One region of the Cupriavidus sp. P-10 genome, then DNA from elsewhere that is predicted to be linked to it. Evidence: riboswitches for the same ligand, from Rfam matches in the RefSeq annotation. Region 1 holds a riboswitch; the other holds the start of a gene.

Region 1 (4,210 bases):
CCAGGCGGCCCTGCGAGATTTCCGGCTGGTAGGGCGTGTAGGCGGTATACCAGGCCGGGTTCTCGAAGATATTGCGCAGCACGACCGCGGGCGTGACGGTGTTGTAGTAGCCCTGCCCGATAAAGCTCTTCAGCACGCGGTTCTTGCGCGCCAGGCCGCGCAGCCTGGCCAGCGCGGCTTCTTCGTTCAGCGGCTCGGTGAACTCGCCCATCGGCATGCCGTCGCGGCGGCGGATGGCGGCGGGGATCACGGCGTCGATCAGCGCGGCGCGGCTGTCGTAGCCGAGCACCTTCAGCATGTGCTGCTGTTCGGCGGTATCGGGGCCGATATGGCGGGCGGCGAAGGCGTCGCGCGCCTCCAGTTCGGCCAGCGTGGGCCGGTTACCTTGGGCGGCGTTCATGGGAAGCGGGGCGTTCATTGGCAAGAACCTCGTGGGGAGCGCTGCGGCAGGTGGTCAGCCGTGCCGCGGCGCTGCAAATGCTGTGTGTCGATCAGGCGCCGACGCTGGCCTTGTACGCGTCGGCCGACATCAGGCCGTTGACGTCGTCGCTGTTGGCCGGCTTGAGCTTGAACAGCCAGGCGTCGAAGGCGTTGGCGTTGACGCTTTCCGGCGCGGCCGTGGCGGCCTCGTTCACGGCGATCACTTCGCCGGCCACCGGGGCATAGATGTCGGAAGCGGCCTTCACCGATTCGACCACTGCCAGCGCGTCGCCGGCACCGACCGACTTGCCCACTTCGGGCAGTTCCAGGAAGACGATGTCGCCCAATGCGTCCTGTGCGTGGTCGGTGATGCCGATGGTGAGCGTGCCGTCGGCTTCGACGCGCACCCACTCATGCGATTCGGTGTATTTGAGGTCGGCGGGGAAATTCATGAAGGTTCTCCGGATTCAGATCTGTTTCTTGTTGGGTGATGCCTGCCCGGCAACGCTGCCGGCAGGCGAGGGCGACCGTTGGGTGAGCGGGTGTTTCCCTTAGCTCACGAGTGCCTTGCCATTACGCACAAACGGCAGTTTAACCACAGTCGCGTTGAGTTTGCGGTCGCGGATCTCCACCTGCACCGTGTCGCCGACATTCACGCCTTGCGGCAGGCGTGCGAACGCGATCGATTGCGACAGTGAGGGGCTGAAGGTGCCGCTGGTGATTTCGCCGTCACCGGCGGGGGTGATGACCTTCTGGTGGGCGCGCAGCACGCCGCCTTTATCACGCAGGATGAGGCCAAGGAACTGCTGGCGAGAACCGGCGGCGGCCAGCGCCCCCTTGCCGGTGAAGTCGCGTTCGCTCTGCAGGTCCACAGTCCAGGCCAGGCCGGCGTCCAGCGGCGAGGTGCTGATGTCCATGTCCTGGCCGTACAGGTTCATGCCGGCTTCCAGGCGTAGCGTGTCGCGCGCGCCCAGGCCGGCCGGGCGCACGCCCGCGGCATTCAGCTTTTCCCACAGGCCGGCGACGCTTGCGGCCGGCACCACCAGCTCGAAACCGTCTTCGCCGGTGTAGCCGGTGCGCGCGACCATGACCTCGCCCAGGGCGGGATCCTGGACCACGACAGCGTTGAAGGGCTTGAGCGCATCGGAAGGTTGGGTCGACGGGAACGTGCTCCACACCTTGGCGCGGGCGTCAGGGCCCTGGACTGCGACGATCGCCAGCGGCTGCACGCCCGCGGGCGCGACGTCTTCACGACGCGGGGTGATGGTCACGCCGCTGCCGGTGGCGTCATTGCGCGCGCGGATCCAGTCGATATCGCCGACCGCGGTGCCGGCGTTGACCACCAGGCGGAAACGGTCCTCGGCAAAGAAATAGACGATCAGGTCATCGATGACACCGCCTTTCTCGTCCAGCATGCACGAGTACAGCGCCTTGCCGGGCGTCTGCAGCTTGTCGACGTTGTTGGCCAGCAGGCCGCGCAGGAAGGTGCGGGTATTGGGGCCGTTGAGATCGACCACGCACATATGCGACACGTCGAACATGCCGGCGTCGGTGCGCACGGCGTTGTGCTCTTCGATCTGGGAGCCGTAGTTGACCGGCATGTCCCAGCCGCCGAAGTCGACCATGCGGGCGCCGAGGGCGCGGTGGATGGCGTTGAGGGGCGTGGCCTGGAGCGTCATGGAATCCTCGGGGGCAATGTCGGGTTGCGAAAACAAAAAAGGGTCATCCGCCGCAACGATCGCCATGCCAATAGGCAAGCAATCCGCTGCGGCGGATGACCCCTCTGTCCTCGATACCTGAGAGATTACGAGGCGGATTCGTTGAACCCCATCCTCGCGCGCCCCTTCGGTGGGCACGCTCGCCACGAATGGCGGGTGCCGCTCTCCAGAGTGCGGCATGCATCGTGTGCATGTTGCATGCCGATCCGAACGGTCCGTGGTGCCTGAGAGTTTTCGGGTGATACCCCTTCGGCGGCGCAGTTCTGCGCGCTCTCCCGGTCGGATGCGCGCAATGTACGGGAGGCCCCGGCCTTTGTCAAACCAAGCCGGACGGCCGCCCGGCGGCTGTACCCGTTCCTGCGCCCCGCCGCCAGGGGCGTGAAGCCGGGTCTGGCGAGAGGCTTACTTTTTCTTGTCGTCGGTCACGACATTACCGATCACGCCGCCCACGGCCGCGCCGCCCAGCGTACCCAGTGCGCTGCCCTCGGTCAGGACGGCGCCGCCCACGGCGCCCGCACCCGCGCCGATGGCGGTGTTGCGTTGCTTCGGGGTCATGTCCGCGCAACCGGCGAATGCCGCGACCATCGCGCCGATCAGGGTCACTTTGGTCAATGTCTGCAGGGTTTTCATTGTTGGCTCCGAGTGATGGATATTGCATGTCCGGGACACGCCTGGACATAACAGTTAGAGCCTGGTGCACGTTCATTGGCTCCGGCCTTTACGAAGTGTTACGCCAGTGACACAACGAGGGCCGACGATGCGGCAGGCGCTGACTGACCGGCCAGGCCCAGCGTGTTAGCATCGAGAGCTTTGCCGCCGGGCACGTGTGCTGCCCATGGCGCGCGCCTCGTACGCCCCATTCCTTCGCCCCATTCATTCGCCCCATTCCGCTTCATTTCCCGAGCGCCTTTCACATGAGCCACGGCCTGAATTCCGCCCAATCCGAAGCCGTCCGCTACCTGGACGGCCCCTGCCTGGTGCTGGCCGGGGCGGGCTCCGGCAAGACCCGCGTCATCACGCAGAAGATCGCGCACCTGATCGAGGACAAAGGCTTCGAGCCGCGCCATATCGCCGCCGTCACCTTCACCAACAAGGCCGCCAAGGAGATGCAGGAGCGCATCGGCAAGCTGATGGAAGGCAAGACCACGCGCGAAGGCAAGCGCATCCCGCTCAAGCAGCTGACGGTCTGTACCTTCCACTCGCTGGGCGTGCAGATCCTGCGCATGGAGGCGGAGCACGTCGGCCTGAAGCCGCAGTTCTCGATCATGGATTCGGACGACTGCTTCGGCCTGATCCAGGAGCAGCTCGGCACCACCGACAAGAAGCTGATTCGCGGCGTGCAGAGCACGATATCGCTGTGGAAAAACGGCATGATCGATCCGGAGGCCGCCATCGCGCAGGCCGCCAATGCCGACGAGCACCAGGCCGCGCTGGTCTACCGCAACTACGTCGCCACGCTGCATGCCTACCAGGCGGTCGACTTCGACGACCTGATCCGCCTGCCCGCGGAACTGTTCGCGCGCAATGAAGCGGTACAGCTCAAGTGGCAGAACCGGCTGCGCTACTTCCTGGTCGACGAATACCAGGACACCAACGCCTGCCAGTACCAGTTGCTCAAGCTGCTGGCGGGCGGCTCGCACCTGCGCGCGCCGGCCTTTACCGCGGTGGGCGACGACGACCAGGCCATCTACGGCTGGCGCGGCGCCACGCTGGATAACCTGCGCGGGCTGCAGACAGATTTCCCCAACCTCAAGGTCATCAAGCTGGAGCAGAACTATCGCTCCACGGTGCGCATCCTCGAGGCGGCAAACGCGGTCATCGCCAACAATCCCAAGCTGTTCGACAAGAAGCTGTGGAGCGAGCACGGCATGGGCGACCCCATTGCCATCCACCCGATGAACGACGAGGAGCACGAGGCCGAGTCGGTGGTGTTCCGCCTGTCCGCGCACAAGTTCGAGCGCCGCGCGCAGTTCCGCGACTACGCCATCCTGTACCGCGGCAACCACCAGGCGAGGTTGTTCGAGCAGATCCTGCGCCGCGAGCGCATCCCCTATGTGCTGTCGGGCGGCCAG
Region 2 (4,210 bases), on a different replicon from region 1:
CGGAGATGGTGCCTGCCTGCCAGTCCGAGGTGTTGTAGGTGGTGTTGCTGAGCCGGTAGTTGTCGTAGTGGTAGCCGAAGGTGACCCAGTGGCCGCCCTTGAGCTGCTGCGGGCGGTAGTCGGCCTTCAGGTCGAGCGTGCGCCAGCCGGTGCCGTCGCCATAGGTCACCGTGCCCGGGCCATTGCCCGCAGTACTGGCGGTGCGGCTGATGTCCTTGCTGACGTCGAACAATGACGCCACGCCGGAGAAGTTCCACCCGGTCTCGTTGCGCGTGCGCAGCGACAGGCCATACAGCCAGCGCGCGTCTTCGCCGTTGCTCGGCGCAAACGCGTTGGCGGGGATCACGTAGCGGAAGCCGCCGATATTGACCGGGCCGCTCGACACCACGTTGCCGTTGGCATCGCGCAGGTAGCTGGCGGTGGTGCTGGAGCGGTCCTGCTGCCAGTAGGCGGCAGTAAACTGCGCCTGCAACGTATTGGTGATGTCGTAGCCGAGCTTGACCTTGAGCTGGTCCTGCACGGTATGCGTGACGCCCTCGCTGTTGACGCCCATCACGGTGCGATCGGCGCCGGTCTGGTCCTGGTCGAAATAGGCGCCGGTGACCGGCTTGTCGGCCGAGCTGGCGCGCACGTTCGAACGCGCCGCGGTATAGAAGCTCAGCGGCTGGCTCTTGCTGTCCTGCCGATCGACGCTGACCAGCCACGAAAACGGTCCGACGCGGTCGCCTACGTAGGCGTTGGCGTGCACGCCGTTGAAATTGTCGTGCGTGCCATACAGGTTGAAGCGCTGCGTGAACAGCTGCACGCTGGCATCGCCTTCGAACTTCTCCGGCGTGCGCGTGCTGATCAGCACGGTCGCGCCCAGCGAGTTGCCGGGGTACAGCGCCGAATACGGGCCATACAGCACGTCTACGCGCTCGATCTCGGCGGCATTGACCAGCGACCAGCGCGGCGGGAAGGTGAAATCGGAGCCCAGCAGGTTGGACAGCAGCAGGCCGTCGGCATAGACCAGCCCGCGCGCCGACTGGCGCGAGCTGGTGCTGCGCACCGAGATGATCGAATTCATATCGCCGATGAAGCGCTTGCGCACGGCGAGGTTGGGCGCGTACTTGAGCGCGTCTTCGGTGTTGACGACGTTGAAGTCCGCCATGCGCGCGGCGCTGATGCCGTAGGCGGGCGATGGCGTATTGGGCGGCGTGGCGGGCGTTTCGCCGCGCTCGGTCCTGGCCGAGACCACGACTTCCTGCAACGGTTGCGGCGCGCTGACGGGTCCATCCGCCTGCGCGCCGGCGATGCCGGGGCCCATCAGCGCGGCCGAAGCGGCCAGCGCAATCCGATTTCTTGTCACTGAAATACCTTTTCTGTTCTTCTGGCTCGCCCGACCGGTGCGCCGTATCCGGCTCGTGGTACGGCGCACTTCCTCCGCGTAGCGAGTGCTGACATTCTAGGTGGCGGGATGGATTGCCGCAGTGCGACATAGCGCCGCGCCAGAACGGAAGTGACTCGACCGCCCATGCGGGGGCATCAAGTTCTATACGCGTTTACCCGCATACCCACATGCGGCCTTTGTCTCTAGATTTGCCCGGATTGGCGTTCGCGCCAACGTGATGCTGGGAGAGACTGATCCGGCGGCAGCCGCCGCGGACAGCGCCGAAGGAGCAACCGCCCCGGAAACTCTCAGGCAAAAGGACCGGTATCACGCGTCACAGCACTCTGAAGAATGCCGCCATCGTCAGCCGGCATACCGAAGGAGCAAGCGGCCCTCGCCACCGGTACTACCGGCACCCCGGTGACTGTCGTGAATCTCTCAGGTCAGGAACAGAGGGGGCGTCCGCTACGCATGTCGCGTACGGGCTCCAATCCCGACGTTTCTGGACTGCCAGATCATGAAGACAATCGCCGTCATCGGCGGTGGCATCACCGGTGTCACCACGGCCTACGCGCTCGCCCGGCGCGGATTCTCCGTCACCCTGTTCGAGCGGCACCGCTACGCCGCGATGGAAACCTCGTTCGCCAACGGCGGACAGCTGTCCGCCTCCAACGCCGAGGTCTGGACGCACTGGTCCACCATCATCAAGGGCCTGAAGTGGATGCTGCGCAGCGATGCGCCGCTGCTGGTGAACCCGCGCCCGAACTGGCACAAGCTGAGCTGGTTCGCCGGGTTCATTGCCTCGATCCCGCACTACCGACGCAACACCATCGAGACCGCGCGCCTGGCCATCGCGGCGCGCGAGCACCTGTTCGCGTGGGCGGCGCAGGAAGGCATCGACTTTGACCACAAGCGCGAAGGCATCCTGCATATCTACCGCGACAAGGCCGGTTTCGAGCATGCGGGCCGCGTCTCGGCGCTGCTGGCACAGGGCGGGCTGGAGCGCCGGGCGGTGACGCCGGCGGAAATGCGCGCGATCGAGCCGACGCTGGCCGGCACGTACTACGGCGGTTATTTCACCGAAAGCGATTCGACCGGCGATATCCACAAGTTCACCAGCGGCCTGGCCGCCGCCATCGAACGCATGGGCGTGCGCTGCCGCTACGGCGAGGACGTGCGCAATGTCACCACCGATGGCCGCAGCGCCCGCGTCACGGTTCAGGAAGGCGCGGAAAGCACCACCTCGACCTTCGATGGCGCGGTGATCTGCGCCGGTACCGTGAGCCGCGCGCTGGCCGCCGGGCTGGGCGACCGCGTCAACATCTATCCGGTCAAGGGCTATTCCATCACCGTCAACCTGGACGACGCCGCCAGCCGCGCCGCGGCGCCAACCGTCAGCCTGCTCGACGACGAGACCAAGCTGGTCACCAGCCGCCTCGGCGACGACCGCTTCCGCGTGGCCGGCACCGCTGAGTTCAACGGCTTCAACCGCGACATCCGCGCCGACCGCATCCGGCCGCTGGTGGAATGGGTGCAGCAGTGCTTCCCGGGCGTCAGCACGCGCAGCGTGGTGCCATGGGCGGGGCTGCGGCCGATGCTGCCCGACATGCTGCCGCGCGTGGGCCGCGGGCGGGCGCGCTGCATCTTCTACAACACCGGGCACGGGCACCTTGGCTGGACGTTGTCAGCGGTGACGGCGGATATGGTGGCCGGGGTGGTGGCGCAGGCGCTGCTTGAGCCGAAGATGCCGGGCGTGGGTTCGCTGGCAATTGCCAAGGCTTGAGATCGCGTGTTAAGCGCGTCGCTATTGCCAGCGCCGGCCCTCTCCCCCAGCCCCTCTCCCGCGAGCGGGAGAGGGGCCGGGAGAGGGAGAAAACCATCGCGGGCGAAGGCGTTCGAGCTTGCTACTACCCTCCGCATACGCTCCCCTCGCCTGCGGGAGAGGGGTGGGGGAGAGGGCGTAAGCCTTCACGGAGTGAAGCGCCACCGCCCGCCGTGAACTACTCAGGCCGGCGCAAACACCGGCACTGGCGCGCCGTCCACGCTGGGCGCGAACTTGACCTTCACCTTCTGCCCGATGCGGACCTCATCGAGATCGCAATCGACGATATGGGTCATCATGGTCACGCCCTCGTCGAGCTTCACATAGGCAATGCAGAACGGCTGCGGGCCAGCCTTGCGCGTGACGCTGTACGAGTAGATGGTGCCACGGCCGCTGGCGGTCTTCCAGACCGTATCGCCCATGCAGAACGGGCACAGCGTGCGCGGATACCAGTGCGTCTTGCCGCACGACTGGCAGTGCTTGACCAGCAGGCGGCCTTCGCGCGCGGCCTGCCAGAACTCGACGTTGTCGGGCTGTTCGTCCGGGGCCTTGTAGGCCATGGGAGTGTGTGGGGTCGTCATGTCAGTTGCTCCGGCGATCGTTCATTATTCGCGCTCGAGGATCAGGGTGGCGCTGCCGTGGCGCGAGCCCAGGTAGCCGCCGGTGCCTTGCGCCAGCGCCAGGTCGCAGTTCTTCACCTGCACCGCCGGATGCGCTTCGCCGCGCAACTGGCGCACCGCCTCGATCACCTTGGTGATGCCGCCGCGGTTGGCCGGGTGGTTGTTGCACAGGCCGCCGCCATCGGTATTGAACGGCAGCTTGCCGACGCCCGAGATCAGGTTGCCGTCGGCCACGAACTTGCCGCCCTCGCCCTTCTTGCAGAAGCCCAGGTCTTCCAGCTGCATCAGCACGGTGATGGTGAAGCTGTCGTAGATCGAGGCGTACTTGATGTCGGCCGGGGTCACGCCGGCTTCCGCGAATGCGGCCGCGCCGGAGAACTTCGCACCCGACCAGCTCAG

Evidence for each region. Region 1 has a riboswitch for glycine ahead of gcvT (glycine cleavage system aminomethyltransferase GcvT). Riboswitches for the same ligand answer to the same signal wherever they lie in the genome.
Region 2: linked by a shared signal. The riboswitch ahead of CTP10_RS18615 (D-amino acid dehydrogenase) and the one ahead of gcvT (glycine cleavage system aminomethyltransferase GcvT) in region 1 are both predicted to bind glycine.

What each region holds. Positions count from the first base shown of each region.
Region 1 covers NZ_AP025170.1:3,560,667-3,564,876, reverse strand. The annotation lists gene gcvP (aminomethyl-transferring glycine dehydrogenase) at 1-418, opposite strand, end outside; gene gcvH (glycine cleavage system protein GcvH) at 492-872, opposite strand; gene gcvT (glycine cleavage system aminomethyltransferase GcvT) at 972-2,099, opposite strand; glycine riboswitch at 2,194-2,318, opposite strand; glycine riboswitch at 2,340-2,426, opposite strand; gene CTP10_RS16490 (glycine zipper 2TM domain-containing protein) at 2,541-2,768, opposite strand; gene CTP10_RS16485 (UvrD-helicase domain-containing protein) at 3,053-4,210, shown strand, end outside.
Region 2 covers NZ_AP025171.1:318,166-322,375, reverse strand. The annotation lists gene CTP10_RS18620 (TonB-dependent receptor) at 1-1,348, opposite strand, end outside; glycine riboswitch at 1,602-1,703, shown strand; glycine riboswitch at 1,704-1,832, shown strand; gene CTP10_RS18615 (D-amino acid dehydrogenase) at 1,887-3,152, shown strand; gene CTP10_RS18610 (Zn-ribbon domain-containing OB-fold protein) at 3,374-3,772, opposite strand; gene CTP10_RS18605 (thiolase domain-containing protein) at 3,797-4,210, opposite strand, start outside.